DNA from 3 places in the Agrobacterium sp. 16-2014-1-2a genome. Region 2 is predicted to be linked to each of the others. Evidence: predicted binding sites of a transcription regulator. Region 2 holds the regulator's gene; each other region holds the start of a gene.
What was found. Region 2 encodes LexA, which represses DNA repair genes until DNA is damaged. Its sites were predicted from a motif close to TGTTCNNNNTGTGTTCNG; they were not measured.
Positions count from the first base shown of each region.

Region 1 (9,974 bases), 110 kb from region 2:
CGGTGCGCTCTCCTCGGGCATGCTGCTTTACGGCATGTCGCTGGTTTACGGCTTTACCGGCAATACCGGCTTTACCGAAATCGCCCAGGTTCTGACGGCGGAGACCCGTTCGCTCGGCCTCGTCTTCGGTCTGGTTTTCGTTCTTGCCGGTCTGGCATTCAAGATTTCCGCCGTGCCGTTCCACATGTGGACGCCGGATGTTTATGAGGGTGCGCCGACACCGGTCACGGCCTTCCTGTCTGCCGCCCCCAAGATCGGTGCCATGGCGATCTTCGTTCGCATCGTTGTTGACGCTTTCCAGCCGGTCTTTGCCGACTGGCAGCAGATCGTCGTCTTCATCTCCATCGCCTCCATGCTGCTCGGCTCGTTCGCGGCAATCGGCCAGAAGAACATCAAGCGCCTGATGGCCTATTCTTCCATCGGTCACATGGGTTACGCGCTGGTTGGTCTTGCGGCGGGCACCGAGGCGGGTATCTCGGGCGTCATTCTCTACATGACCATCTACATGGTCATGACGCTCGGCACCTTCGCCTGCATTCTCTCCATGCGTCGCAAGGAAATCGGCAATGTCGAAAATGTCGAGGATCTGGCCGGGCTTTCGTCCACCAACCCCTTCATGGCAGTTGTTCTGACGATCCTGATGTTCTCGCTTGCCGGCATTCCGCCGCTTGCCGGATTCTTCGGCAAGTACTACGTCTTCCTTGCTGCCATTGAAGCCAAACTCTATCCGCTTGCCGTCATCGGTGTGATCGGCTCGGTTGTCGGTGCGTATTATTATATCCGCGTCGTCAAGGTCATGTGGTTCGATGAAGCCAAGGGCAGCTTCGAGCGTCCGGCTGGCGAACTGAAAATCGTTTATGCGCTCTCTGGACTGTTCGTCGTCGCCTTCATCGTCTTCGGTGGTGCGCTCGGCAATGCAGTCACGGTTGCGGCAAAGACGTTCTTTTGAGCAATACGCACAAGCATACGGGCCGGATGTCCATCGATGACTTCCGGCACGAGGCGTTGGCGGAAACGCCATCGACCAACATAGAATGTTTCGCCCGGGCAAGGGCAGGCGATGGCGGCAATCTGTGGATCACCGCCATCCGCCAGACTGGCGGGCGCGGTCGCCGCGGCCGGCCTTGGGTGTCTGAACCAGGCAATCTCTACGCTTCGCTTCTTCTCATCGATCCCGCGCCAATGGACCGCATCGGTTCATTGCCGCTTGCCTTTGCGCTCGCCGTCTACCGCGCCATTCGCGCTGTGTTACCGACGGGTGGCGAACCGCTAGAGATAAAATGGCCGAATGACGTGCTGATCGGGCGCCGGAAGACCTGCGGCATTCTGATGGAAGCCGAACTTCTGCCGGATGGACGCCGCGCCATCGTCATCGGCATCGGCATCAATATCGCCCACAAGCCTGAAAATCCGCTTTATCCCGTCACCATGCTGTCCGAACACGGGGCGTCGTGCTCCCCCGACGAGCTGTTCGCGCATCTCTTCCGCGAGACAGCGGATGTGCTGCAAAGCTGGGATGAGGGCAGGGGCGTTTCCGGTGTCATGGCCGGATGGCGGGCGGCTGCCTGCGGTATCGGCGAACATATCACCGTCAATTTTCCGGATCGCTCGATCGGCGGGCGTTTCGTTGGAATTGATGATAATGGTTATCTGCTGCTGGATGAGGATGAGGGCACAAGGCGCTCCATCGCCGCCGGCGACGTGTTTTTTGGATGAGGTGGACGGCGTGTCTTCAAAGACCCGCGCCGAACCTCTTCCCACAGGTTGGAGCTTTCCTGCTGCTCATGAAAAGCAGGGTGACAGACCGGCTCCGCATCGGCCCGGTCGATCATGATGTTTCATGTCCGATGCTGTTAAACGGGCGGCTGGGCGCGGCATATTGCCGTCGCCAGCGCGCTCTCGTGAGTGGATAAGAAGAACAATGACTAAACAGGACGAACTGGTATTTCTGCCGCTTGGCGGCGTCGGTGAAATCGGCATGAATCTGGCGCTGTACGGCTACGGTCCGGAAAGCAAGCGCCAATGGATCATGGTGGATTGCGGCGTTACCTTTGCCGGTCTCGATCTGCCTGGTGTCGATCTGGTTCTGCCCGATATCAGCTATATCGCCGAGCAGAAGAAGAACCTCAAAGGCATCATCATCACCCACGCCCATGAGGATCACTACGGCGCGCTGAACGATCTGTGGCCGGGCCTCAACGTACCCGTCTATGCCTCGGGTTTCACCGCCGGCATGCTGGAGGCAAAGCGCGCCTATGAGGGCAGCCGTGCCGAAATTCCAATCACCCCGTTCAAGGCGGGTGATCGCATCAATGTCGGCCCGTTCGAAATCGAGGCCGTCGGTGTCAACCATTCGATCCCCGAGCCGATGTCGCTGGTCATCCGCACGCCGCTTGGCAATGTCATCCACACGGGCGACTGGAAGATTGACGAGGCGCCGTCTCTCGGTCCGTTGACGGATGAGGCGCGTTTCCGCGCCATCGGCGAGGAGGGCGTGCTGGCGTTGATGTGCGACAGCACCAACTCGCTGCGTGACGGCGTATCGCCTTCGGAGCACGAAGTGTCTGAGGGGCTGCGCCAGATCATTGAAAATGCCGAGGGTCGCGTGGCCATCACCACCTTCTCCTCCAATGTCGGCCGTATCCGCTCCATCGCGCAGGCTGCGGAAGCTGCCGGACGCGAAGTGCTGCTGCTCGGCTCGTCGCTGAAGCGCGTCGTCAACGTTTCGCAGGATCTCGGCATCATGGAAGGTATCAAGCCGTTCCTGGCTGAAGACGAATACGGCTATATTCCGCGCAACAAGGTGGTCGTCATTCTCACCGGTTCGCAGGGCGAGCCGCGGGCAGCCCTTGCCAAGCTTTCGCGCGATGAGATGCGTAATGTAGCGCTGGCTGCCGGTGATACGGTAGTATTTTCCTCGCGCGCCATTCCCGGCAACGAAAAGGCGATCATCGAGATCAAGAACGGCCTGATAGAGCAGGGCATCCATATCGTTACCGACAATGAGGCTTTGGTGCATGTCTCCGGCCATCCCCGCCGTAACGAACTTCTGAGGATGTACGAATGGACCAAGCCGCAAATCCTGGTGCCGGTGCATGGCGAGGCGGCGCATCTGGTGGCGCAGAAGGAACTGGCTGAACAGGCCGGCATTTCTCAGGTGCCGAAGGTTCGTAACGGCAACATTCTGCGTCTGGCGCCTGGTCCTGCGGAAGTCATCAACGACGCACCGCACGGCCGCGTCTTCAAGGACGGCAACCTCATCGGTGACCTCGACGAGATGGGGATCAGCAATCGTCGCAAGCTTTCCTTCGCCGGCCATGTCTCCGTCAATGTGCTGCTGGACAGCCGCTACGACTTCCTCGGAGATCCCGATGTCGTACCTTTCGGCCTGCCGGAATTCGATGATGAGGGCGAGGACATGGAAGATACGCTCTATGACGCCGTACTCGGCGCCGTGGAAAGCATCCCTCGGGCCCGCCGCAAGGATCTTGCGCTGCTGCGCGAGTCAGTGCGCCGCGCCGTACGCGCCGCTGCCAATCAGGCATGGGGCAAGAAGCCGATCGTGACGGTTTTCGTCACCAAGGTCTGAACCGGAAAATCCCGGGTTTTCAAACCGTCACGCCCCGTCATGTCCGGGCCATCTCGGACATGACGCAATCGCCGTCCGCGATCGTTCCTTCTCCTCTCTTGCAGCTTTTTATACATCTTGCAGGGAAGTGATTCCGGTTCGCGGATGAATGCGTTACAAGGGGCGCATCACGCAGGAGGACGTCATGCCGCTTCTTTCGGTCTTCGCCATTTATTTCATCGTCTGGTGGACGGTGCTTTTCGTTGTGCTGCCGATTGGCCTTCGCACTCAGGAGGAAGACGGCGATGTGGCGATTGGCACGGTTGCAAGCGCCCCGTCAAGGTTCAGGGGCGGGCGCATCGTGTTGTGGACAACGCTGATATCGGCTTTGATCTGCGGGCTCTGGTACGGCGTAACCTGGTGGTTCGGCGTCAGCATGGACGACCTTCCGAGAATTATCCCGGTTTTCGACTGAAGCACTTCACCCACGCGCCAGGATTAAGCGCGCCGTAGATTTGCAGCGTGGTGGGCTTCGTGATGCGATTTAAGGCAACATAAGCTGTGCTGCCGTTTTATGAACGGTCGCTACAAGATGCGCCAGTGCTGTCACATGGATGTCATATCAGTCGTGCACACACCATGAGAGTGTCTGGCGGGCAATTCGCTGTCACAATTTTACCGAAATAACCATTCGGGGTTGTGAACTTCGCCGGAATCAAAAAAAAACAAGGCATTTCAGCCTTGTTTTTCAGGTTTCGCGTGATCTGTAACCGTTACCGGGGCAGCGACAAGCGCGCCTAAGATCGAATCCTCCCAAGACTGACCGCGAAAACGGCAAGAATTTAGACTTCCTGCCTCTTTTGTGAGCTAAAGTTAGCCCAATCACCCATGCTTGTCATCTCATTTTTTGCATATTTGTTACAGTCGGCAAAAAATTCCCTGTGGTGCAATTTGTCGCACCGGATCAAGAATAATATTCCGGCCAAAGCGTTTTGACGCGAATTAGCTATCGCGAAAATGCCACGAAATCGCCTGGGCAGGTCTTTGCATGGCGGGTTTTCTTCTTGGTCAGAAACAGCTATGTACGGCGCCAATATCCCTCTATTCGGGGCGATTCCCGCGCCTTTGCGTGTTGTTGCCCATACCAATGGAAGTCGTCATGCGTCTCAGCCGTTATTTCATGCCCATCCTGAAGGAAAACCCCAAGGAAGCGGAGATTGTCTCCCATCGCCTCATGCTGCGTGCGGGCATGATCCGGCAGCAATCGGCTGGCATCTATTCCTGGCTACCGCTCGGCAAGCGCGTTCTGGACAAGGTCAACAGGATCATCCGCGAGGAGCAGGATCGCTCGGGCGCGATCGAGCTTCTGATGCCGACGCTGCAGACGGCTGAGCTGTGGCAGGAGAGCGGCCGTTATGACGATTACGGCAAGGAAATGCTGCGCATCAAGGACCGTCAGGACCGCCAGATGCTGTATGGCCCCACTAACGAGGAGATGATCACTGACATCTTCCGGTCCTATGTGAAATCCTACAAGAACCTGCCGCTGAACCTCTATCATATTCAGCTGAAGTTCCGCGACGAGGTGCGCCCCCGTTTCGGAACCATGCGCTCGCGCGAGTTTCTTATGAAGGATGCCTATTCCTTCGATCTGACCAAGGAAGACGCGATCCACTCCTATAACAAGATGTTCGTGGCTTACCTGCGCACATTCGAACGGCTTGGCCTGCGCGCCATTCCCATGCGTGCCGATACCGGCCCGATTGGCGGCAATCACAGCCACGAATTCATCATTCTGGCCGATACTGGCGAATCCGAAGTCTTCTGCCACAAGAGCTTCCTCGACCGCGCCATCCCCGCCGATGATACCAACTTCGACGATGTCGCAGCCCTTCAGGGCGTTTTCGACGAATGGACGGCCGACTATGCCGCCACCTCGGAAATGCACGACGAAGCTGCTTATGACGCCATTCCCGATGGCCAGCGCCTTTCCGCGCGCGGCATCGAAGTCGGCCACATCTTCTATTTCGGCACCAAATATTCCGAGCCGATGGGCGCCAAGGTGCAGGGTGCTGATGGCAAGGAACACCCCGTTCACATGGGGTCCTACGGCATTGGCCCGACACGCCTTGTTCCCGCCATCATTGAAGCATCGCATGACGAGAACGGAATCATCTGGCCGGCTTCGGTCGCTCCTTTCGATGTCGTGATTATCAACATGAAGGCAGGTGACGCAGCCTGTGATGCGGCGTGCGAAAAGCTGTATTACTCGCTCTCCAATGCCGGCAAGGATGTTCTTTATGACGATACGGACGACCGCGCGGGCCAGAAGTTCGCGACTGCTGACCTGATCGGCGTGCCGATGCAGATCATCGTCGGCCCACGTTCGGCAGCGAACGGTGAAGTCGAGGTGAAGGATCGCAAGACCGGCGACCGTGAAACCGTCACAATCGAAGCGGCAATGAACAGGGTGCTTGGCTAAGCGCGAAATGGTGAAAGTGACGAGCGGTTTTCGCCTGAAATCCGCTCCAGCTTTATGAGATCAAGATCAGGGGTCGGTTTTTTGTGAAAACCGGCCTTTCAAGTTCAGATCAGGGAGACGACATGGCAAAAGCCGAGGCTGACAAGGGTGCGGCTCCTTCCGCCCGGGAAAGGACCGCCCGGCCGTTTTCTGCTTTCGAGCGCATGGTGGCCTGGCGCTATCTGCGGTCGCGGCGCAAGGAAGCGTTCATATCCGTCATCGCCGGCTTTTCCTTCGTCGGCATCATGCTGGGCGTCGCGACGCTTATCATCGTCATGGCTGTCATGAACGGTTTTCGCACCGAGCTGATTTCGCGCATTCTCGGCATCAACGGCCATATGATCGTCCAGCCGATCGACCAGCCCTTCAACAATTACGATGAGCTGGCGAAGAAGTTCTCCGCCATTCCGGGCGTGACGATGGCCCTGCCGCTGGTAGAGGGGCAGACATTGGCCTCCGGTCGCGGTGGCGCCGGCTCCGGTGCGCTCGTGCGCGGCGTTCGCCAGGACGATATCGACAAGATCAAGGAAGTCGCCACCAACGTCAAAACCGGCGATCTCGTCGGCTTCATGGCGGGCGACGGGGTTCTGGTTGGCTCAAGGCTTGCCGCACAGCTTGGCGTGACGGCGGGCGACGATATCACCCTCATTTCGCCTGAAGGCGATGTGACGCCGATGGGTGTCAACCCGCGCGTCAAATCCTACAAGATTTCGGGCGTCTTCGAGATCGGCATGTCGGAATATGATGCGTCGATGATCTATATGCCGCTGTCCGAAGCCCAGCTTTATTTCAATGCCGAAGGCCTGGTGCAATCCATCGAGCTTTACGTCAGTCGCCCAGACAATGTCGACGGCATCCGCCCGCTGGTGGAGCAGGCAGCTGAGCGGCAGATCTATATCACCGACTGGAGACAGCGTAACCAGACCTTCTTTTCCGCCCTGCAGGTGGAAAGAAACGTGATGTTCATGATACTGACGCTCATCGTTCTGGTGGCGGCGCTCAACATCATTTCCGGCCTCATCATGCTGGTTAAGGACAAGGGCAGCGATATCGCCATTCTGCGCACCATGGGCGCCAGTTCCGGCGCCGTCATGCGTATCTTCTTCATGACGGGAGCTGCCATCGGCACGGTGGGCACATTCGCCGGTGTGGCACTCGGCGTCATCGTCTGCCTCAATGTGGAATCGATCCGGCAGTTCTTCTCCTGGGTATCAGGCACGGTGCTGTTTGATCCGCAGCTCTATTTCCTCAGCCAGCTTCCGGCCGAAATGGATATCAGCGAGACCATTACCGTCGTCATCATGGCGCTGACGCTTTCTTTCCTGGCAACCATCTTTCCGGCATGGCGGGCTTCCAAGCTCGATCCGGTGCAGGCCCTGCGTTACGAATAAGGACCGCTTCACAATATGGCAAAAAAATCAGTGCTGCGGCTTACCGGCGTCGAGAGGACCTATGGTCAGGGCGAGACGTCGCTCTCCATTCTGCGCAAGGCCGATTTCGAGTTGAAGAGTGGTGAGATGGTGGCGCTTGTTGCCCCCTCGGGCACCGGAAAATCCACGCTGCTGCATCTCGCCGGGCTTCTCGAGCATCCGGATGCTGGCGAGGTCTTCATCAATGACGCGCCCTGCAATGGTCTGCCGGATGAAAAGCGCACGGCGATCCGCCGCAGCGACATCGGTTTTGTCTACCAGTTCCATCATCTGCTGCCGGAGTTCACGGCGGTGGAGAATGTGATGATGCCGCAGCTCATCGCCGGTTTGACGCAGGGCGAGGCCCGCAAGCGTGCGAGCGCGCTGCTCGATTACATGCGGGTCGGCCATCGCGGCGAACATCGCCCTGCTGAGCTTTCCGGCGGTGAACAGCAACGTGTGGCGATCGCGCGTGCCGTTGCCAACGCACCGCTCCTGCTTCTCGCCGACGAGCCGACCGGCAATCTCGATCCCGAGACCGCGCATTACGTGTTCGATGCGCTGGAAGCGCTGGTGCGCCAGTCCGGCCTTGCCGCACTGATCGCCACCCATAATCACGAGCTTGCCAACCGCATGGACCGCCGCGTGACGCTTGCAGACGGCAAGATCGTAGACTTCTGATCGTGATGCAGTAAGGCGACCATAGCGCCGCCTTTGCGATCTTTTCTGCGGCTGAGTCTGTCTACGTTCAGGTTTCCCGCGAAGCCACTCGTCCTTCCACAATTGAATTTTCACGAACCCGGAGGTGTTTTTGCCTCCGGGTTTTTTTGCTTTGGAGTCAGTGGCTTGCCATTCACGAAGGTGGAACCGCAGCCGATTCTGCCGCGTTAGCAAGGAGACTATCAATAAAAGCCTGTTGACAATCGAACAAAATGAGAACAAAGTTAGAACATAACGAGTAAGGAGAGACCAATGACTGATTTCATCCGTGACGTTGCCGCTTTCGCCTCCATCGCTGTGTTCGTCGCCAGCTTTTCGGTGATCCTCACTGCCCTGTGAAGGGCACACCGGCGCAGAAGCCTGTATAGACGCCGAAAGGCGGTGGACTTTGAAGGCCGAAAATCGGAAAATCGCCCCCTCGATTCAGAATGACAGGATGACGATATGGGCGAGACGGTTACGCGTGGAGAGACCTCTGGCGAAACGCTGAAAACACCCGGTTTCGTCCATCTGCGGGTTCACTCCGCTTACTCCCTGCTTGAGGGGGCTTTACCCCTCAAGAAAATTATGTCCAAGGCCGTTGCAGACGGCCAGCCGGCCATAGCCATTACCGACACCAACAATCTTTTCGTCGCACTGGAGTTTTCCGAAAAGGCGCGTGATGAGGGCTTGCAGCCGATTATCGGCTGTCAGGTGTCGATCGACATGCAGGATGCGGTGGATGATCGCCGCAATCACAACAGCCACCTTGCCAAGCTTCCAGCCATCGTGCTGCTCGCGGCTGATGCCGGAGGGTACGAGCGGCTGGTGGACCTTATCAGCCGCGCCTATCTGGAAGGCGAAAGCGGTGGCCAGTCCGTGCATATTACCCGTGCATGGCTGGAGGAAGCCTCCAATGCCGGGCTGATTGTGCTGACGGGTGCCTCCGGTGGTCCGGTGGATATGGCTCTGAAGGAAGGGCATGCGGCGCAGGCGAGAGAACGCCTGCTGGCGCTGAAATCACTCTTCGGTGACAAGCTTTATATCGAATTGCAGCGTCAGTCCGGTTTCGACCGCGTCCATGAGCGGCGTATGATTGGACTTGCTTATGAACATGATATTCCGCTGGTCGCCACCAACGAGGCGTTCTTCCCTTCGAGGGCCGATTATGAGGCGCATGACGCATTGATGGCGGTGGCGCATAACGCCATCGTTTCGGATGACAGCCGGTTCCGCCTGACCCCCGACCATTATATGAAAAGCCGTGAGGAGATGGCGGAGCTGTTTGCCGACCTTCCGGAGGCACTGGAAAACACCGTCGAAATCGCAATGCGTTGCTCGTATGTGCTGAAGAAGCGTGGGCCGATCCTGCCGCGCTTCACCGGTGCCAGCGACGATCCCGAAGCGGCGCAACGGGCAGAGGCCGAAGAGCTTCGCCGTCAGGCCGTCGAAGGTCTTGATCTTCGCCTTGCGGCCCTCGGCATGGCACCTGGCTACACAGAGCAGGAATATCGCGACAGGCTGGATTTCGAGCTTGGCGTTATCGAACGCATGGGTTTTCCAGGTTACTTCCTGATCGTTGCGGACTTCATCAAATGGGCCAAGCAGCAGGATATTCCGGTCGGCCCCGGCCGCGGTTCGGGTGCAGGCTCGCTCGTGGCCTATGCGCTGACCATCACCGATGTCGATCCCCTGCGCTTCTCGCTGCTGTTCGAGCGCTTCCTCAATCCCGAACGCGTGTCGATGCCCGACTTCGATATCGACTTCTGCCAGGACC
Region 1 is NZ_JBNWBX010000001.1:544,735-554,708, reverse strand. Features, by position in the region: gene nuoN (NADH-quinone oxidoreductase subunit NuoN) at 1-949, shown strand, start outside; gene ACQZ45_RS02710 (biotin--[acetyl-CoA-carboxylase] ligase) at 976-1,716, shown strand; gene ACQZ45_RS02705 (ribonuclease J) at 1,922-3,589, shown strand; gene ACQZ45_RS02700 (DUF1467 family protein) at 3,738-4,043, shown strand; gene proS (proline--tRNA ligase) at 4,728-6,050, shown strand; gene ACQZ45_RS02690 (lipoprotein-releasing ABC transporter permease subunit) at 6,173-7,480, shown strand; gene ACQZ45_RS02685 (ABC transporter ATP-binding protein) at 7,496-8,179, shown strand; gene dnaE (DNA polymerase III subunit alpha) at 8,663-9,974, shown strand, end outside.
Region 1: a site for LexA is predicted at 8,433-8,450, ahead of dnaE (DNA polymerase III subunit alpha). Genes of this name have one in related genera too.

Region 2 (9,974 bases):
CCATGCCATCCACCTGGATGCCGGGAATGCCGAAGGACTGGCCGCGCAGCGAATAGTTCGACTGTGCGGTGGCGCGGGCGGTCGAGGTGCCCATGGCGTAACGGTTGTTTTCAACGATATAGATGATCGGCAGTTTCCAGAGAGCGGCCATGTTGAAGCTCTCGTAGACCTGACCCTGGTTGGCGGCGCCGTCACCGAAATAGGTCACGGAGACATTGTCGTTGCCGCGATATTTATTGGCGAAGGCAAGACCGGTTCCGAGCGAAACCTGCGCACCGACGATGCCGTGGCCGCCGTAGAAATGTTTCTCCTTGGAGAACATGTGCATCGAGCCGCCCTTGCCCTTCGACAGGCCGCCCTTGCGACCGGTCAATTCGGCCATGACGCCACGCGCGCTCATGCCCAGAGCCAACATATGGCCGTGGTCACGGTAAGCGGTGATGACCTGATCGCCTTCCTTCTGAGACATCTGCATGCCGACAACAACGGCTTCCTGACCGATGTAGAGGTGACAGAAACCACCGATGAAGCCCATGCCGTAAAGCTGACCGGCCTTTTCCTCGAAGCGACGGATGAGAAGCATCTCACGATAGGCGTGAAGCTCTTCTTCCTTCGAAAAGTCCGGGCTGTTCTTACCGGTGAATTCGCCTGCAGCCTTTGCCGTTGTCTTTCGGCCGGATACGGACGCGGTTTTTCGCGGCGCCATTCATCCCTCCCTGAGTTGTCGTTTGAATGGATAGATTGGCGCGTACCATATGCAAGAAAATGCCATGCAGCAATGCTTTAAACGCATGGCACATATTCATGCTAAAGTGCTGTGAATAAATCACAAATCATTAATTAACTTGATTTCGGTTAATTAGAAGTAGGTATTCATGATGACAATTTCGTCCGTACGGGACATATTCAACTGATAACGGGAAATCTCGTCAATCATGTCACGTTCGAGAGAACCGTCGCTCAATAATTCGACCTGCCGCTCCAGCGCAACGCGCGCCTGCGTCAGCTTGGCAAGCTCTGCCGTTCTGGCAATACGCTGCCGCTCCAGCCGCTCCGTCGCCTGAAGGCCGAAGTCGCCGTGGATGGAATGATACCCGAAATAGGAAAGAAAAGCGATCGTAATGGCCGGAACGATCAAACGGCCGAATCGTCTCTTTTTATGATGTCTGGTCCACATGCCGGAGAGAAGCCTTAAAACGCATAATGTGAGTCTCGAGACTAATGCGGATTGTTTAACTATCCGTTGACCTTAAATTCCGGGCGACTGATAGACGCAAAAAAGCCCGCCAGAGGCGGGCTAATAATGACGACGATATCAGAGAGAGTTCGTTATGCCGAGCGTGATCCGGCATCAAGCCACAGCGCGTCTTCGCCGTGAAAAGAGTCCTTTCAACCCAGGGACCTGGGCTGACTGAACCCCGGATCAACTCGGGAGTGAGCAGTGCGGATAAACCGCCCATCCCTGAGACTGGCCCGCCAGGCGGCGGGCCATATCGCGAAACCCGAACGCGGATTATCCGCGCAGGATCGAACGGCCGGCGTAAGCAGCCTGCGGGCCCAGCATTTCTTCAATGCGGATAAGCTGGTTGTACTTTGCGAGCCGGTCGGAACGGGCAAGCGAGCCGGTCTTGATCTGACCGCAGTTGGTTGCGACCGCGAGATCGGCGATGGTGGAATCTTCCGTTTCGCCCGAACGGTGCGACATGACGGCGGTGTAACCTGCCTTGTGCGCCGTTTCGACTGCGTCCAGCGTCTCGGAAAGCGAACCGATCTGGTTGACCTTGACGAGGATGGAGTTGGCGACACCCATCTTGATACCGTCGCGAAGGCGGGCGGAGTTGGTGACGAAAAGATCGTCGCCCACCAGCTGGCACTTGTTGCCAATGAGATCGGTCAGCGCCTTCCAGCCATCCCAGTCGTCTTCAGCCATGCCGTCTTCAACGGAGATGATTGGATATTTCGCGACGAGTTCGGCCAGGTATTCGGCCTGCTCGATCGGCGAACGGGTCTTGCCTTCGCCTTCATAAACGTAATTGCCGTTCTTGAAGAATTCGGTCGCCGCACAGTCGAGACCGATGAACATGTCGTCGCCTGGACGGTAGCCAGCCTTTTCGATCGACTTCATGATGAAATCGAGTGCTGCCGGCGCGCTTTCGAGACCCGGTGCAAAACCGCCCTCATCGCCGACATTGGTGTTGTGGCCCTGTGCGGACAGTTCTTTTTTCAGCGTATGGAAGACTTCGGAGCCCATGCGCACGGCTTCGCGAATGTTTTCTGCACCGACCGGCAGGATCATGAATTCCTGGAAGTCGATGGGGTTATCGGCATGCGCGCCGCCGTTGATGATGTTCATCATCGGAACCGGCAGCAGATGCGCGTTCGGGCCGCCGACATAACGGTAAAGCGGCAGGCCGGAGGCTTCAGCGGCAGCCTTCGCAACGGCGAGCGACACGCCGAGGATGGCGTTGGCGCCGATGCGCGACTTGTTCGGCGTGCCGTCGAGCGCGATCATCATCTGATCGATCTGGATCTGGTTTTCAGCGTCGAAACCGCCAATCGCGTCGAAGATTTCTGTATTGACGGCTTCGACCGCCTTTTCCACGCCCTTGCCGAGATAACGCTTGCCGCCATCGCGCAGCTCAACCGCCTCATGCGCGCCGGTGGAGGCGCCGGAGGGAACGGCGGCACGGCCCATGGAGCCGTCTTCGAGATAAACGTCGACTTCAACGGTCGGATTGCCGCGGCTGTCGAGAATTTCGCGCGCGATGATATCGGTAATGGCAGTCATGGTCTCTCCCTTGGGAATGGAACAGATATTTTCCGTCGCCTGTCTTAGACGATGGCGAAGAAATTACAATGACGGTGGGCAGCGGAAACGGCCCGCCCGCCATTAAAATCGATTGGCACAAAAGTGCCCGCCGTCACGGTCAGCCGATCAGGCTTTCGTAATCGCGTCGAAAGCCAGAAGCTTTTCGAGCAGTTTCGGCATGTCCTTCAGGTGGACCATGTTAGGGCCGTCTGACGGCGCATTGTCCGGATCCTCATGCGTCTCGATGAAGAGGCCGGCCACGCCAACCGCAACGGCCGCACGCGCCAACGTCTCGACGAATTCGCGCTGGCCACCTGTGGAGCCGCCCTGCCCGCCCGGTTGCTGCACCGAATGGGTGGCATCGAACACGACAGGTGCGCCGAGCGCTGCCATGATCGGCAAAGAGCGCATGTCGGAAACCAGCGTGTTGTAACCGAAGGACGCACCGCGCTCGCACAACATCACATTCGGATTGCCGCTCTCATTGAGCTTGGCAAGCACGTTCTTCATGTCCCAGGGCGCCAGAAACTGGCCTTTCTTGACGTTGATGACGCGGCCGGTTTTGGCGGCAGCAACGAGAAGATCGGTCTGGCGGCTGAGGAACGCCGGAATCTGCAGCACGTCCACTACCTCGGAAACGATGGCGCATTGCTCTTCCGTGTGGATGTCGGTCAGAAGAGGAAAACCGAATTCCTTTTTGAGATCGGCAAAAACCTGCATCGCGTTATCCAGGCCGATGCCGCGTTTTCCGGAAAGCGAAGTGCGGTTCGCCTTGTCGAAAGAAGACTTGTAGACAAGCCCTACTCCCAGCTTGTCGCAAAGCTCCTTCAGGACGCCAGCGATCATGAAGGCATGTTCGCGGCTTTCCATCTGGCAGGGACCGGCAATCAGCGAAAACCGCTCGGTATTCGAGAAGGAAACCTTGCTGGCGCCGTCGCCGGCAGTGACTTTAAGATTGTTCGTAACGCTCATCATTTTTCCTCGAAGGCGAAGGCAACACCCTGACCGGGTGCTGCGGGCACCACCAGACGGCCGTCCGCTTTTGCGCAGGACACGCCATTAGCAGCAAGCACCGCCTCTGTCACGGCAAGATCGTGTGACGAAAAGACGATGCCCGCGCCGCGCAATCCGCATTCGTTGCCATCCTGAGCATTCAGGGTCTGCCCGCCGAAAGGCGGTTTTCCGGTCAATCTGATGCTGGCATTGCCGGTCGCGAAAACCATATCACCGCCCGGAGACCTTTTGCCTTCACAGCCAAACACTGTCTCGATCAGGCCCGCCACCTTCATATTGCCGCCGGAAAACAGGACGATTTCACTCAGGCCGGTGACACCATTGGCGTGGCGCTCCAGCATGGTGCGATCGCCCGGAAGGGCTTGAAGCCGTTGACAACTGAACAAAAAGAAATCCGCGGCCGCCCCGCTTGCAGCAAAAGCCAGCCGGAACGCCGCCTCGCCTTGCGAGCCATCCGGCATACGAACAGGCCGCGAAAACTCGAACACATCGCCCGCCGAAAGGCCGGCTGCCCGAAACCGCTCATGGTCAACCAAGGCGTCTTCAGTCCTGGCGACAAGAGCCGAAAAACCCTCCTGCCCGTCCCGTTGCCGGAAGGCCACATCCCTGCCGGTGAACACATCACCCCTCTCTATTGACGCATTATATTTAGCCGAATCAGCAATTGCGAGCGGCTCCAGATAGGTGCCATCGGCGAAAAATACGCAGGCATTTTGGGTGCCGAAAGGATGCAGAGCCTCCGGCGCAACCGTAAAGCCAAGACTGACGAGGCGCTTCACGGCGACGCCTATGACTTCCACGGGCAAAACGAGATGGTCAACGCTATAGGGTTTCGTCATGAAAATGTATCCTGCTGGCCTTCCGCCCGGAGCATGTCGGGACGGTTTTGACCGCACAAAAGCACAATTGCGTGCTATGAGGCAAATCATCACAGCAACAGATGGCACCTTCACGAAATTTTAGGGGATTGCAGAACACATATGGAACATATAGTGTTCGTTCTGTATTTGTTTCGCGACTTCCACTACGATTCTAAAGGGTGTTTTCCTCATGCTCACGCGCAAACAGCAGGAATTGCTTCTCTTCATTCATGAACGAATGAAAGAGTCCGGCGTGCCGCCCTCCTTCGATGAAATGAAGGACGCACTCGATCTTGCTTCGAAATCCGGCATCCACCGCCTGATAACCGCTCTCGAAGAGCGCGGGTTCATTCGTCGGCTACCAAATAGAGCTCGGGCGCTGGAAGTCATCAAGCTGCCCGAGGCTTATACGCCGGGTGCAAGGCCGCAGCGCGGCTTTTCGCCAAGCGTTATCGAAGGCAGCCTTGGCAAGCCCAAAACGCCGGAACCGGCCCCTGCCCCCAAGACGCCGGCCAACGATCTGGGCGGGGCTGTCACCGTGCCGGTCATGGGCCGCATCGCTGCGGGCGTGCCAATTTCCGCCATCCAGAACAACACCCATGATGTGGCAGTGCCAGTAGACATGCTTGGCACGGGCGAACATTACGCGCTTGAGGTCAAGGGTGATTCGATGATCGAGGCCGGCATTTTCGACGGCGACACAGTCATCATCCGCAACGGCAACACCGCCAATCCCGGGGACATCGTTGTGGCTCTGGTGGATGACGAGGAAGCCACGCTGAAGCGCTTCCGCCGCAAGGGAGCCTCCATTGCGCTCGAGGCGGCAAACCCAGCCTATGAGACCCGTATCTTCGGGCCCGACCGGGTTAAAATTCAGGGCAAACTGGTGGGGCTGATCCGCCGCTACCATTGATCTTATCGAACCGAACGTATTCACTTTATAATAGGCGTCATCGTGAAGATGGCGCCTATATTGGGTTTGGCTTTTTCCAAACGTGGCGGGCTTTTGCGGGTGCACGAGGATATGCGCCATCCAGCCTATGCGCGTTGCCCTTTCTAAACTGAGTTCCTGCTCCATAAAGATGCTTCGGTTTCGCTACAGGCGTGGTGGCGAATGGGCTGCTCGCTGTAATTGTCGAAGCGATCCCATCCGCTGTTTTTTAGCGACGTTGTTCTGTCGTGTTGCACAGTCAGTTTTAGTCGTCACCAAAGGGTGACTTATCGCAAGGCGCGCTCTCAGCGGCCCCACATCACCATTCATCAACGGCGTTTATGGGAGCCATGGATAATTTTCGATATTCCGTGAACGCTTGGCAGGTGTAGAAATACGCGTCATATCCGGGAGATACGCCATGTACGATCTTTATATAGCCAACAAGAACTATTCTTCATGGTCGCTGCGGCCGTGGGTATTGATGCGCACGCTCGGTATCGCCTTCGATGAAAAGCTCATTCCGTTCGGCGAAGGCGTCTCTTTCTCCTCCTTTTCGCCGACGGGCAAGGTGCCCTGCCTGGTCGACGAGGGTATGACGGTTTGGGAAACGCTTTCGATCGTCGAATATCTTGCCGAAAGACACCAGGGTGTCTGGGCAAGCGACAAGCATGCGAGGGCCTGGTCGCGTTCGGCCGCAAGTGAGATGCATGCCGGCTTTTCCTCGCTGCGCAATCTCTATCCCATGTCGGTGGGCATTCGGGTCAAACCCAGGGGCGGCGATGCCGGACTTAAGGCCGATATAAAGCGGATCGATGCGTTGTGGAGCGAGGGTCTTACAAAATTCGGCGGGCCATATCTTGCCGGTCAAAAGTTCACGGCGGTCGATGCTTTCTTCTGCCCGGTTGCATTCCGTTTCCAGACCTATGGCAGCGCGGATCTTTCGCCAGCAGCGAAAGCCTATTGCGACCTGCTGCTCGCCCTGCCTGCCATGCAAGAATGGTACGAGGCCGGTTTGAAGGAGAGCTGGCGCGACGCTGGTCATGAAGAGGAAGTTGGCGGGATCGGCGAATTGACTGAAGATTTGCGCGCCAAGGCCCGATGATCCATGCTGGCGGCAGTCATTGCGACGCCGCCAGCAGCCGGATGATGGGCTGCGGCAGATCACGGTCGAAACGTCCGCTTTTCCAGTCGTAATAACGGTGCTGGCTCCAGGGCCTGTCCGTTCCGGCGATTGCGGCGCGCAGCCCGCTCACCACACCCTCCTCCCTCTTGTCAGCAAAATCTATTTCCACAGAACCGAGACGCCGCAAGATGTCACGGCTGAGCAGGAGTGCACCCGAGCGGCACTGCGAAAAAGAGGTTCTGCGGGAAACAACGACGATATCGGCAATATCGCAGGCTTTTCCGGCGAAGCGGCCATCTTTCAGAACGACGACCCACTCTCCGCTTGCGGCGCTCGCTACGCACCATATGTCTTTCCTGCAGGTGAAGACGCCAGCTTTGGCGCCTTTGAGCGCCGCCGTCATCTCGCGTACCACCACAGCCATGTCTTCCGGCGACAGTTTCGATCTCGAGTCAGAACCAGCATTATTTGCCATGCTCTCACCATTTATAAAATCTGGCGGCACGGTTTTTTCCGGCAGCAGCAGCGCCCTTTGCCACTGTCCGTAAACGAAGCCCTGCGGACGGGCTTTTGTGGTTGAGACCTTGCCGTCCTCCAGGAGTGCTACCAAGTCGCCGTCCTCGTGAATCAATAGATCCGGCAGATCACGATAGGCCGTAACTGCCGACACGCCGAAGGCGAAGAGCAGAAACGGGATGCCAAGAAGCGCAAGCTTGCTTCGCAGCAATGTCAGCAGCAGGAAACCCACCGAAGCCAAACCGATAAACCATCCATGCGGACGCCCCGTCGCTGCGCTGCCGCCCCAGGAGGCCACCTCGTTTGCAACCTCGATGACGAGTGCCATGCCATAACCCATGATCTTCAGGAACGGCGCATCGAGCCCGAAGGGCAGCAGCAGCATGGCGATAAGAGCGAATGGCATGACGATCAGTGACATGAGCGGCATTGCAGCCAGATTGGCGAACAGTCCATAGGTGGTGACACGGTGAAAATGTTCGGCCGAATAGATCGCCGTCGAAAGGCCCCCGATCAACGACGTCGTGATAACGCCGCCAATGACCGCGCCCATCATTTCCGCCACCTTCAGCCATGCGGGCTTGCGCCCGATGAACAGCCGTTCGCGGTCCGTGCGCCAACGGCTCCAGAAGGCATAGGCGGAAACAAGCGCTATGGTGGCCGCAAATGACATCTGAAAACTGGGACCCATGATTTCCGAGGGCGAGAAAGCCAGAATGATCAGGGCGGAAATGGCAACGTTTCTGAGGCTGAGTGATGGCTGATCGAAAAGGACCGCAATCAGCATCACAGACATCATCAGCCAGGCGCGCTCGGCGGAAACGGCGAAACCGGAAATCAGATAATAGGCGAGCGTCATCAGCAGTGCCGCGAAAGCCGCGATCTTCTTGACCGGCCAGCGCTGCGCAAAGGCGGGAAACAGGCTGAAAGCCAGTCTCAAGCCAACAAAGAATATGCCGGAGGCCAGTGCCATGTTGAGCCCGGATATGGCAACGATATGGGCAAGGCCGGAGAGCCGCAACGCCTCCATCGTCTCCGCCGATATAGCCTGTCTCTCATCGGTGATGATGGAGGCGGCGAAGGCTCCGGCATCACCGCCGATGGTGGTGCGGATGCGTTCGGCAATTGCGCTGCGAAGGCCGTAAAGCCGCATATCGGCCCATTCCAACCAACCCTTGTCAGGCCTTGCGTCACCAACGGGTGATACAAGCGCATCCGGTGATTTATAAAAGAAACCGGTCGCGCCTATGCCTTTGAAATAGGACGTGAAGGCGAAGTCGTTCAGTCCCGGCAAGGCCGGGCCGGATGGCGGCGAGAGGCGGACCTTGCCGCGAAGGGTTGCGCCGAGTGCGATCGGCTCGCCTCCGCCACGCGAAAGCACCGATATCCTCTGCGGCGGACGCGACAATGTCGGGTCCGCTGTTGCGGTCAGATCGACGACATATCGCCAGTAGCCGCGTGCATCGACCTCCCGGCGCGCCACGGTGCCGGTGATGGTGGTGGTGACGGGGGTATCCAGCACCACGGTCCCTGCCCGTCGGGTTTCTAAATCGGCCAGAAGCATGCCGAGCAATAGAAAAGCGAAAGGGCCGCAAACCGCCGCCGCAATGCCAGCTTTATATCTCACAAAGAGCGCCAGAACGGCGACAAAAAGAAATGTGGCAATCAAAATGACCGGGGAAGGCGTGGCATCTAGAGAAAACCAAAATACCGCGCCGCAGCCGATGGAAACGGGAATGAAAAGAAAATCGTGGCCGAATGCGCGCTCCTCGGCCAGGCACGTGGCGATTTTTTCGGCCAAGGTAGTGTTGCGGTTAATCTCGGGAATAATGGCGGGAGTGTCATATGTTGTCGCATCACTGCTTCGGCGGAGAGGAAACAGAATTTCCCGTGTGCCGGGCAAGTCTCCCTGCATCGTTTTAGCATATTCGAAATGCTGTTTTTCCCCTTGACCGAGCAATCCCCACCGCCCCTTGCCGCACCAAAAACAGGTTTGCAGACCAGCGCTGGGGATTGCAATCCTTTACTTTAACGATGCGTTGACCGAGATTGAATTGCTGCTGCCGGGAAAGCCTGAAGCAACGCGATTGCGTTTGCCGCAATGCACAATTTGACCTTTGGATAGCTTGGCATCCGCGCAAGGATCATATAGCTAATCGGTAGACGCTTAACCGCGGGGCGTATCTCAACGCCCCCACCCGCATGTTTTCGGAGGATCAGTATGACGGAAAAAAGCGCTACAGTGACACTTGGCGAAAAACAGGTCGAACTCCCGGTCAGGGAAGGCACGATTGGACCAAGCGTCGTCGATATCGCCACGCTGTACAAGCACACGGGCTCCTTCACCTACGACCCCGGCTTCACCTCGACAGCCTCCTGCGAATCCAAGATCACCTATATCGATGGTGACGAAGGCGTTCTTCTGCACCGCGGCTTCCCGATCGAGCAGCTTGCCGAACAGGGCGACTTCCTGGAAACCTGCTATCTGCTGCTTTACGGCGAATTGCCGACGGCTGCGCAGAAGAAGGACTTCGACACCCGCGTCACGCGCCACACCATGGTGCACGAGCAGATGAGCCGCTTTTTCACCGGCTACCGTCGCGACGCACATCCGATGGCTGTCATGTGCGGCACGGTCGGCGCGCTCTCGGCCTTCTATCACGACTCGACGGACATTACGGATCCGCACCAGCGCATGGTCGCTTCGCTGCGGATGAT
Region 2 is NZ_JBNWBX010000001.1:434,963-444,936, forward strand. Features, by position in the region: gene pdhA (pyruvate dehydrogenase (acetyl-transferring) E1 component subunit alpha) at 1-706, opposite strand, end outside; gene ACQZ45_RS02170 (FtsB family cell division protein) at 860-1,177, opposite strand; gene eno (phosphopyruvate hydratase) at 1,514-2,788, opposite strand; gene kdsA (3-deoxy-8-phosphooctulonate synthase) at 2,936-3,781, opposite strand; gene ACQZ45_RS02185 (VOC family protein) at 3,781-4,662, opposite strand; gene lexA (transcriptional repressor LexA) at 4,874-5,596, shown strand; gene ACQZ45_RS02195 (glutathione S-transferase family protein) at 6,036-6,719, shown strand; gene ACQZ45_RS02200 (ComEC/Rec2 family competence protein) at 6,736-9,171, opposite strand; gene gltA (citrate synthase) at 9,478-9,974, shown strand, end outside.

Region 3 (9,974 bases), on a different contig from region 2:
ACAGCAACAAGGCGATTTCCGACTCGAAGTCGCTGCGCCGCGCAACGCTGATGCAGAAGGTGCCCTACTACACGACGATGGCCGGTGCCGAAGCAGCAGCCCTTGCCATCAAGGCGCTTAAGGCCGGCAATCTGGAAGTGAAGCCCTTGCAGAGCTACTTCCTGTAAAATCAGCCGCCAACGAAGATCATGGAAACGCCGCGGGTCGTGCCTGCGGCGTTTTGCATTGTCTCACAAAAAGCTCAAAAGTCTCACGCCGCCAGGGCTTCGCGCACGCAATTGCGCCCATCCGTCTTGGCTCGGTAAAGGGCGCGGTCCGCCATTTCCGCCAGGGTCTGAAGATCGCAGCGCATATCTCCGCTGGTTGCGACGCCGATGCTGATCGTCACGCCGACACGCAAACCGCCGCAATCGACTTCGGTTATCGCAATCGCATCGCGAATGCGTTCTCCGATCATGCAAGCCTTTTGAACACCGGCACCCGGCAGGAAGATGATGAACTCCTCGCCACCGTAACGCGCCAGAACGTCACCACCGCGAATGCTGCCGCCGATACGCTTCGCCACTTCCTGAAGAACGCTGTCGCCGACGGCGTGGCCGAAGCGGTCGTTGATTGATTTGAAGTGGTCGATATCGAGCAGCATCGCCGCATCGTTGGGACCCGGCACCCCCGGCATGGCCTGGAAGAAAAAACGACGGTTCTTGACGCCCGTCAAAGGATCGGTGTTGGCGAGAACCAGCAATTTCCGCTCTGACCGCTCGGCTACCAGCATCATCACGAACAGCGCAATGGCGAAGTTCAACATGATGATCAAGAAAAACGCATTGACCAGATCGATGGCGGCGTATTGGGGCAAAAGCACGCTCTTTGCCACCGACAACGAAATCAGGCCGGAAATACCCGCAATCGCGCCCAACGCGAAGCGGGACAGGAGTGGCTCCTTGCGCCACCGCGCAAAAAGCCCGCCAGCTCCAGCAAGATAGGCCACAGCCGCACAGCCGTTGAACAGGGCCGCACGATAAGCGTTATTGTCAGCCACCTGCTGTGCAAGGACAATTGCCAGCAAGGCAATCAAACAGACAGCTGATACTGTCCCCCTGCTGGCAGCACGTCCATCGCTCACGATTTTCAGGCCAAGCCAGATCAGCGCATAACCCACGATACCGAAGACGATGCTGCCGAATTGCCACAAGGCCGGAGACATTATTCCCCATTCGCCGTACCCAGCGAGCGTGGAGCCGGCAGCCATGGCTGCGAAGCCTGCTGCAAGAGCTGTCGGGCCGTGCAAACCACGATTTGTGAGCTTCAGATATATAAAACTCAGCATTCCAACAATGTAAGAACACTTTTGCATCAGTATCACTGTTGCAAGATCTAGCTCGCCGAGCATCATACATCCACGCAATGAATAAATATAAATATCTGAATTATAGTATCAAGTATAAAATTTCAATAAAAATAACCAATAAACAAAAATTTAATCATGTCGATGAAGACAGCGATGATCATCCAATATAGCATAGCAACACACAAAACAGTCTATTAGAATAATCTTATAAAATCAATTTCATTCCTGAAATTCTGCATTTCCGCCTCCTTCTGCTGCGAGTCGGGAAGGCGAAGAAGATAGGAAGGGTGCACCGTGACAAAAAGCGTCCGCTCCTCTTGCATCGGTATCGGGCGACCCCGAACCTCGGAGACCTTTTCCTTTCCGCCTGTCAGCGCATAAAGCGCCGTTGCACCCATGGCAACGATAAGCTTCGGCCGTACCAGCTCGATTTCCTTGTTAAGCCACCAGCGGCATTGCTGCACCTCGCCCGCATCCGGTCGCTGGTGGATGCGCCGCTTGCCGCGGGCCTCGTATTTGAAGTGTTTGACGGCGTTGGTGACATAAAGCTTTTTGCGGTCAATACCGGCTTCAACCAATGTCCGGTCGAACAGCTGACCAGCGGGACCGACGAAAGGTTTTCCGGCAAGATCCTCGTGATCTCCCGGCTGTTCCCCGACGATCATCACTTTCGCATCTTCAGGTCCCATGCCGAACACTGTCTGCGTTGCCTTGCAATGCAGGGCGCAGCGCGTGCATTGGCCAGCCTCCTGCGCCAATGAAGCGAGCGTACCGTCCGGCGCCGGTGGCGGCTCTTCACGCGCCGAGGCCGCGGCCTGCAGGCGGTGATGGAATGGTTGCGGCTGGCTCGCAGCCTTTGCCGCCATCTCCAGCACCCGCGCCTCGGCACCGAGAACGAGACCTGGAATAAGCTCGGCTTCCGGCAAATTTTTCCAGTATTTCTTTGGCATCTCTGCCGTCATCGCTTTTATCTTCAGACGCGCCGGATTGAATATGTTGGCATAATAGGTTCGCCACAGCTCGTCCGTTTCATCCTTCAGCTCAGGCTTGGACGCGGCCTGCCGCGATGTCTCCAGCACGTTTCCGTCCCACCGCGCGGAGCCGTTCGGTGTCGCGATCAGCCAGTCCATATCCGTGAACCGCCGCTGGAAAAACGGGGCCGTGCGCTCGACGATGAAGTGATCCGGCTCGAACCATGCGACGAAGCGCCGCCGCCCGCCCTGCCCCTGCGGCAAGGATAATTCCTTGAAGCGAACAAAGGCCGTCATCTTGTGACAATCGCGGCGGACCGATTTTTCAAGCTGCCGGGCTTCGGAAACATCCGCATCGGACTTGAACTGCAACAGGGCGCGATCCCGCTTCAGCCGCCACAGCAACCGGTAAAGCAGTGCGAAACGACCCGGATCGCTATGACAGATAATCGCTTGCGCCAACGTCACGAAGGAGGCTGGAACGGACACCTGCACGTCATCCGCACGGGCCGCCGGCAACGGCTCCCCGGCAAAATCGAGAAGCCCGGCTTTCTCATCCCGCAACCGCCAGTCAATCGCCTCCGGCGGCACATTGGCGGCGAGAGCCGCGCGCGCCGCATCACGCCACTCGCCGAAATCGCCCCGTCCTTCCAGAACCGGGCCGTACATCACAGCAGCGATAATTGTTCGGGCTGCGGAGCAAACATCGCTCGCAAATCGGGCCGTTCAGTCAGCTTGCCCGGCGTCCAGCCCTCGGCAACGATGAAGGCCTTCACCTTTTTCAGGGAAACGCCGAAGCGGGCAATATCCTCCAGCCGCAACCGTCGAAACCGGCGTGAAGACAGGATCGAGGCGACCGTCTTGGTACCGAAGCCGGGCACGCGCAGCAATATTTCGCGATCCGCCACGTTCACGTCCACTGGAAAACGGTCGCGATTTTTCAGCGCCCAGGCAAGCTTTGGATCTATATCGAGATCGAGCATTCCGTTACCGCCGATCGCGGTTATTTCACCAATGTCGAACCCATAAAAACGATAAAGCCAGTCGGCCTGATAAAGCCTGTGTTCCCGCATCAAAGGCGGCTTGATGAGCGGCAGGTTCTTCGACGAATCCGGAATGGGGCTGAAAGCCGAATAATAGACGCGCCGCAAACCATAGCTGCCATAAAGCCGGGCGCTCGTGGACAGAATGGTGCTGTCATCAGCCCCATCCGCCCCAACGATCATCTGCGTGCTCTGTCCGGCAGGCGCAAAACGTTTGGTCTTTCGCGTCCTGACAGTCGGCTCCCCCGCCTCCTCGATCTTCAGGCGGATATCAGCCATCGAGCGGCGAATATTGGCGGGCTGCTTTTCCGGTGCAAAACGGCTGACGCCGCTATCAGTCGGCAATTCGATGTTGATCGACAGCCGGTCGGCGTAAAGCCCCGCTTCCTCAATAAGCTTTGGCGATGCTTCGGGAATGGATTTCAGATGGATGTAGCCGCGAAAGCCATGCGTGACGCGCAGTTCCCGCGCCACCCGCACCATCTCTTCCATCGTATGATCGGAAGAGCGGATAATGCCGGAAGAGAGAAACAGCCCCTCGATATAGTTGCGCCGATAGAACTCCAGCGTCAGCCACACCACCTCCTCGGCAGTAAACCGCGCCCGCTCGACATTGCTCGAAGAACGATTGATGCAATAGGCGCAATCATAGATACAGAAATTGGTGAGCAAAATCTTCAGGAGCGAAATGCAGCGCCCGTCCGGCGCATAGGCATGGCATATGCCCGACCCCTCCGTGGAGCCAAGTCCGCCGGATGCAGCAGAGCTGCGTTTCGTCGTGCCGCTGGAGGCACAGGACGCATCGTATTTGGCCGCATCGGAAAGAATGGCTAGCCGTTGCCTGATTGACTTCTTCATGGTTATGTTCACTATATGTTCTATTGAAAAATGTCAATCTCATCTGTTAAAGCCCTGAACGAATGCAAGAAAATGCCCGTCTCAAATTTGCTGGCATTTCGTTGTCGTCTTCTGATATAGTCGGCTTAGTTATGATTTTGGCATGGTTCCGGAGTTCCCCTCCGGAACCTGTTTCTTTTTGTGTCTGCAAGTAAAGCGACAGGACTGCGAAGGATAAAAAAATGGTAGAAAAAGTACCGATGACGCACGGTGGATTCATCAAGCTGCAGGAGGAGCTGCGCTTTCGCCAGCAGGAGGAGCGTCCCCGTATCATCGAGGCAATTGCGGAGGCGCGCGCCCATGGCGACCTTTCGGAAAATGCCGAATACCACGCTGCCAAGGAAGCCCAGAGCCATAACGAAGGCCGCATCACTGAACTCGAAGACTTGACCGCACGCGCGGAAGTCATCGACCTTTCCAAGATGTCCGGTTCCAAGATCAAGTTCGGCGCCACCGTCAAGCTGATCGACGAGGATAGCGACGAGGAGAGAATCTATCAGATCGTTGGCGACCAGGAAGCGGATGTGAAGGCTGGACGCATTTCCATTTCCTCGCCCATCGCCCGCGCCCTCATCGGCAAGGAAGTCGGTGACAGCATCGAAGTCAACGCACCGGGCGGCGCCAAGGGTTACGAGATTCTCGCCGTACAGTGGGGCTGATCTGCCCTTTCCTGCAATGCGCCCCTCGGGCGCATTGCATTGATATCCTGAACTGAACATCCTGCCTTAGCCGCAAAGACGGAAGCCCATCTTGCCCCACGCCAGTCTGAAAGATGTGCAGGTGCTTGCGCCGAACTTCAAGCGCAGGCTCTCCGGCGTTACCTCCACCATCGTTCAGCTTATTCCGGTACAAAACCGGCTGGGTCAGAAAGTGGCCGTCATCGGCCCCGGCCTGCCGCAGCATCTGCCACATGTGCGCTTCCGTGATCTGTGGCGGCTCTGGCAAAACGGCCCGCTCAGCGGTCCGCGCATCTGGCACGCCCGCCGCAATCTCGAAATGTTGCCGGGCATTCTCATTCGTGACGTGCTGCGCATGAAGGTGAAGCTGATGTTCACCTCGGCGGCGCAAAGGCGACATTCCGCCTATACCCGCTTTCTGATTTCAAAAATGGATGCGGTCGTCGCGACAAGCGGCCGCTCAGGCTCGTTTCTGGAAGTACCACACAGCGTCGTCATGCATGGCGTCGATACCGAGCTGTTTCATCCCGCAACCGGCCCGGAGGATACGATCGCTTCGACCGGCCTGCCTGGGCAATTTCTCATCGGATGTTTCGGACGGGTGCGCCACCAGAAGGGAACAGACCTTTTCGTGCGCGCCATGATCGAACTTCTGCCCGACTATCCCGAATGGACGGCCGTCATCTCCGGCCGCGTGACCGCAGAGCACAAGGCCTTCGCCGACAAGCTCGTGGCCGATGTCGCAGCAGCCGGCCTTGCGGACCGCATCGCGTTTCAGGGCGAGGTGGACGACATCAAGCCCTGGTATCGGCGGCTAACCCTCTATGTCGCACCGTCACGCAACGAGGGCTTTGGCCTGACACCACTGGAAGCCATGGCGTCCGAGACGGCTGTCGTTGCCAGCAATGCCGGCGCCTATGAGGAAATGATCGTCAAGGGCGAGACCGGCATGGTCGTTGAGGCCGGCGACTACGCGTCCCTGCGGGATGCCATTAAAACCTACCTTGCCGATCCTGCTCTCGCCAGGGACCATGCCCGTGCCGGACTTTCGCATGTGCGCACTGCATTTCCGCTGGAAAAAGAGGCGACAAGCCTCGGCACGATCTATGACGCGTTGCGGCGCGGGTAAGCGCCGGCGCAATCACTCAAAGGTCCGCCGATCAGATTTCCACCAGACCGACGCGCTTGACCTGACGGATGGTGAGCATGGTGCGCACGGTGTCGACGTTTTCGTCCGCTGTCAGAACCTCGATGACGAAATCCTGAAACTCGGTCAGGTTTCTGGCGATGCAATGCAGAAGGAAATCGCTTTCGCCAGATACCATCCAGGCCTGGCGCACCAGCGACCATCCGGCCGTCGCCGCTGCAAAGGCTTTCAGATTGCTGTCCGACTGGCGCTTGAGGCCGACCATGCAGAAGGCAACGAGATCGAAACCGAGCTTCGGCGCGTTCAACATGGCGTGATAACCCTCGATCACGTCGGCTTCTTCCAGCTTGCGGACGCGCCTGAGGCACGGCGGCGCGGAAATACCGACCCGTTCGGCCAGCTCCACGTTGGTCATGCGCCCGTCGCGCTGCAATTCGCGCAGGATTTTCAGATCGATGGCATCGAGTTCGACGCTGGTCACGGAGAGGTTCCTCGTTAAGCCGGAGAACTTCCTTGTACTACCAGGCGCAGGATTCGCAACAATATGCCGCCGGCCGGTCACAAAATTGCGCGCGCATCCACAACTGCCTTGTTGGTAACGCAAGGCTGCCCTTGAATAAAGGCACTAGACAACCTTAAATACCGGGCAACGAAGGGGTTGCGGCCTGTCCACCACGCTGCGGCTGGAATGTTCTGCTGCCGAAAGGCCCCGCTACTTTAAAAAGGATTGTTTCCATGTCTGCCCGCCATACCAAGGTATTGATCATTGGCTCTGGTCCCGCCGGTTATACCGCGGCGATCTACGCGGCCCGCGCAATGCTGAAACCCGTGCTGATTGCCGGCATGGAACAGGGTGGCCAGCTGATGATCACCACCGATGTCGAAAACTATCCGGGCTTTGCCGATCCGATCCAGGGCCCCTGGCTGATGGACCAGATGCTGAAGCAGGCGACGCATGTGGGTGCGGAAATCGTCAGCGACCTCGTGACCGAAGTCGAAACCAACACGCGCCCCTTCGTGGTCAAGACCGATTCCGGTCAGGTCTGGACCGCCGACACGCTGATCATCGCAACAGGCGCAAAGGCCAAGTGGCTCGGTATCGAGAGTGAGCAGCACTTTCAGGGCTTTGGCGTTTCCGCCTGCGCCACCTGCGACGGTTTCTTCTATCGCAACAAGGATGTGATCGTGGTCGGCGGCGGCAACTCTGCCGTGGAGGAAGCGCTCTATCTCGCCCATATCGCCAAGTCCGTAACCGTCGTGCACCGCCGCGACAGTTTCCGCTCGGAGAAAATCCTTCAGGAACGGCTCTTCGCCAAGGAAAACGTCAAGATACTGTGGAACACGGAAATCGCCGAAATCACCGGCGCACCGGCCAAGCCGCCAATGCCACCCTCTGTTTCGGGTGTGCGACTGCGTGACACCAAGACCGGTGTGATCAGCGATACGCCCATCGACGGCGTCTTCGTCGCCATCGGCCACGCGCCGGCCGTCGAACTGTTCAAGGGCAAGGTGAAGCTCAAGGACAATGGCTACATGTGGACCGCGCCCGATTCCACCGCTACCGACGTGGAAGGTATTTTCGCCGCCGGCGACGTTACCGACGACATATACCGTCAGGCCATCACCGCCGCCGGTATGGGCTGTATGGCCGCCCTTGAAGCAGAACGGTACCTCACCGCGCAGCAGCCGCTTGCGGTAGCAGCCGAATAACCGAAAGGCAGGATAGGCATGGCAATGCCATTGGACTGGGATAAACTGCGCATTTTTCATGCCGCAGCCGAAGCGGGGTCTTTTACCCACGCTGCCGACAAGCTGCATTTGTCCCAGTCGGCCATCAGCCGCCAGGTCAGCGCGCTGGAACAGGATGTTGGCGTGAAGCTGTTTCACCGCCACGCCAGAGGTCTTATCCTCACCGAGCAGGGCGAACTGCTGTATCGCACCGCCCATGACGTGTTGCTAAAGCTCGAAACCGTAAAGATGCAACTGACCGAAACGACGGAGAAGCCGAGCGGCAAGCTGCGCGTGACGACGACGGTTGGTCTCGGCCAGGGCTGGCTCACGGACAAGGTGCAGGAATTCCTGCAGCTATATCCGGAAATGTCGATCCAGCTCATCCTCGACAATGAGGAGCTGGATGTGAACATGCGCCACGCCGATTGCGCCATCCGCCTGCGCCAGCCGCAACAGTCCGACCTTATCCAGCGCAAGCTGTTCACGGTGCACATGCACGTCTATGCGGCGCCGTCCTACATCAACCGCCACGGCGAGCCGCAGTCGATCGAGGATCTGGACAACCACCGCATCATCTCCTTCGGCGAACCGGCACCCAACTATCTGCTTGATGTCAACTGGCTGGAAAATGCGGGACGCTCGTCGGACAATACCCGCATTCCACATCTTCAGATCAACAGCCAGACCTCGATCAAGCGCGCCTGCCTGCTGGGAATAGGTATCGCCTGTTTGCCGGATTACATCGTCGGGCGCGATCCGGGATTGATTCAGTTGTCGCTTGCCGCCGATATTCCCTCGTTCGACACCTACTTCTGTTACCCGGACGAGATGAAAAACGCTGCAAAACTGAAAGCCTTCCGCGACTTCGTCGTTGCCAAGGCACGGAACTGGAACTTCTGACGTTTAAATAGGCCAGCGCCACAAAATATCATACTAATTCATGGAGTTGGCCTTCCCAAGATGGCGGCGCGCCAGACGCGCCGCGCTTCAGCTTTGCACATAAATTATACCGGAAATATCCAGACCTGCATCGCACGCATGCCTGACCTGCACAAAAAAGAGTTGTTTCGTGCACAAAAAAGCACCATATCGCTCTCAGTTGATGCACACGGTGGCTTTTCCTCCCAGTTCCACCGCATCAGCTGTTCCCCTCTGGAGGTTTTTGACCTTCACACTTAAAGGGCCCTGGATTTATCCGGCGGCCCTCTTTTTTTACCCGCAAGAATTTTCTCCAATTTGGCGAAATATCGCATGATGCAACCTTGTTTTGCATTCTTGCCACTCCCATATTTCAATCAGCTGTCACGCCTGCCTATGCACGCGACAGCTGTTCCCCTCTGGAGGTTTTAACCTTCAAACTCATTGGCCGCGGAGAAATCCGGCGGCCATTTTTTTGCGCGCTGTTCTCGCCCCGGGTGACTACCTCACAGAGACGTGAATTGTATATCGGAAACTATCGATATAAATATCGGACATGTCAGATATTAGAGAAACGCAGATGAACCCGGAGGAAATCCTCAAAGCCCTTTCACACCCCGCAAGGCTGAAGTTCCTCGAGTGGCTGAAGAGCCCTGAAAGTCACTTCTGTCAGGACCATCCGCTCAGCATGGGCGTATGCGCCAATCAGTTCCAGATCAGCGGCCTGTCGCAATCGACGGTCTCCTCACATCTGGCGGTTTTGCAGGCAGCTGGCCTGATTAGGTCAAAGAAAGTTGGGCAATGGGTGTTTTTCGAACGCAACGAGGAAACCATCGACGCCTTCCGCAATTATCTGCAAGCCAATCTTTGAGCCTCCCAAGCTTATAAGACCGGGGCGTCGGACCGGAAACTGCAAGGCGGTTTTCTCTCCGATGCCCATACATTAGGAAAGCGCGCCAGCCGCGCAATTTCGCCAACCGACCAGAAAGTGAAGTCGCATGACAAGTCTTTTCGAACCGGCACAGGCCGGCGATATCGCACTCGCCAACCGTATCGTCATGGCTCCCCTCACCCGCAACCGCTCGCCGGGGGCAATTCCCAATAATCTCAACGCCACCTATTACGAACAGCGCGCAACAGCCGGGCTGATCGTGACCGAAGGCACGCCGATTTCCCAGCAAGGCCAGGGTTACGCGGATGTTCCGGGCCTCTACAAGAAGGAAGCGGTTGAGGGTTGGAAAA
Region 3 is NZ_JBNWBX010000002.1:377,103-387,076, reverse strand. Features, by position in the region: gene carB (carbamoyl-phosphate synthase large subunit) at 1-167, shown strand, start outside; gene ACQZ45_RS10720 (GGDEF domain-containing protein) at 251-1,390, opposite strand; gene ACQZ45_RS10715 (UdgX family uracil-DNA binding protein) at 1,543-2,988, opposite strand; gene ACQZ45_RS10710 (putative DNA modification/repair radical SAM protein) at 2,988-4,220, opposite strand; gene greA (transcription elongation factor GreA) at 4,442-4,918, shown strand; gene ACQZ45_RS10700 (glycosyltransferase family 4 protein) at 5,010-6,065, shown strand; gene ACQZ45_RS10695 (Lrp/AsnC family transcriptional regulator) at 6,097-6,564, opposite strand; gene trxB (thioredoxin-disulfide reductase) at 6,819-7,793, shown strand; gene ACQZ45_RS10685 (LysR family transcriptional regulator VtlR) at 7,818-8,714, shown strand; gene ACQZ45_RS10680 (ArsR/SmtB family transcription factor) at 9,313-9,603, shown strand; gene ACQZ45_RS10675 (alkene reductase) at 9,731-9,974, shown strand, end outside.
Region 3: a site for LexA is predicted at 4,226-4,243, ahead of ACQZ45_RS10710 (putative DNA modification/repair radical SAM protein). Genes of this name have one in related genera too.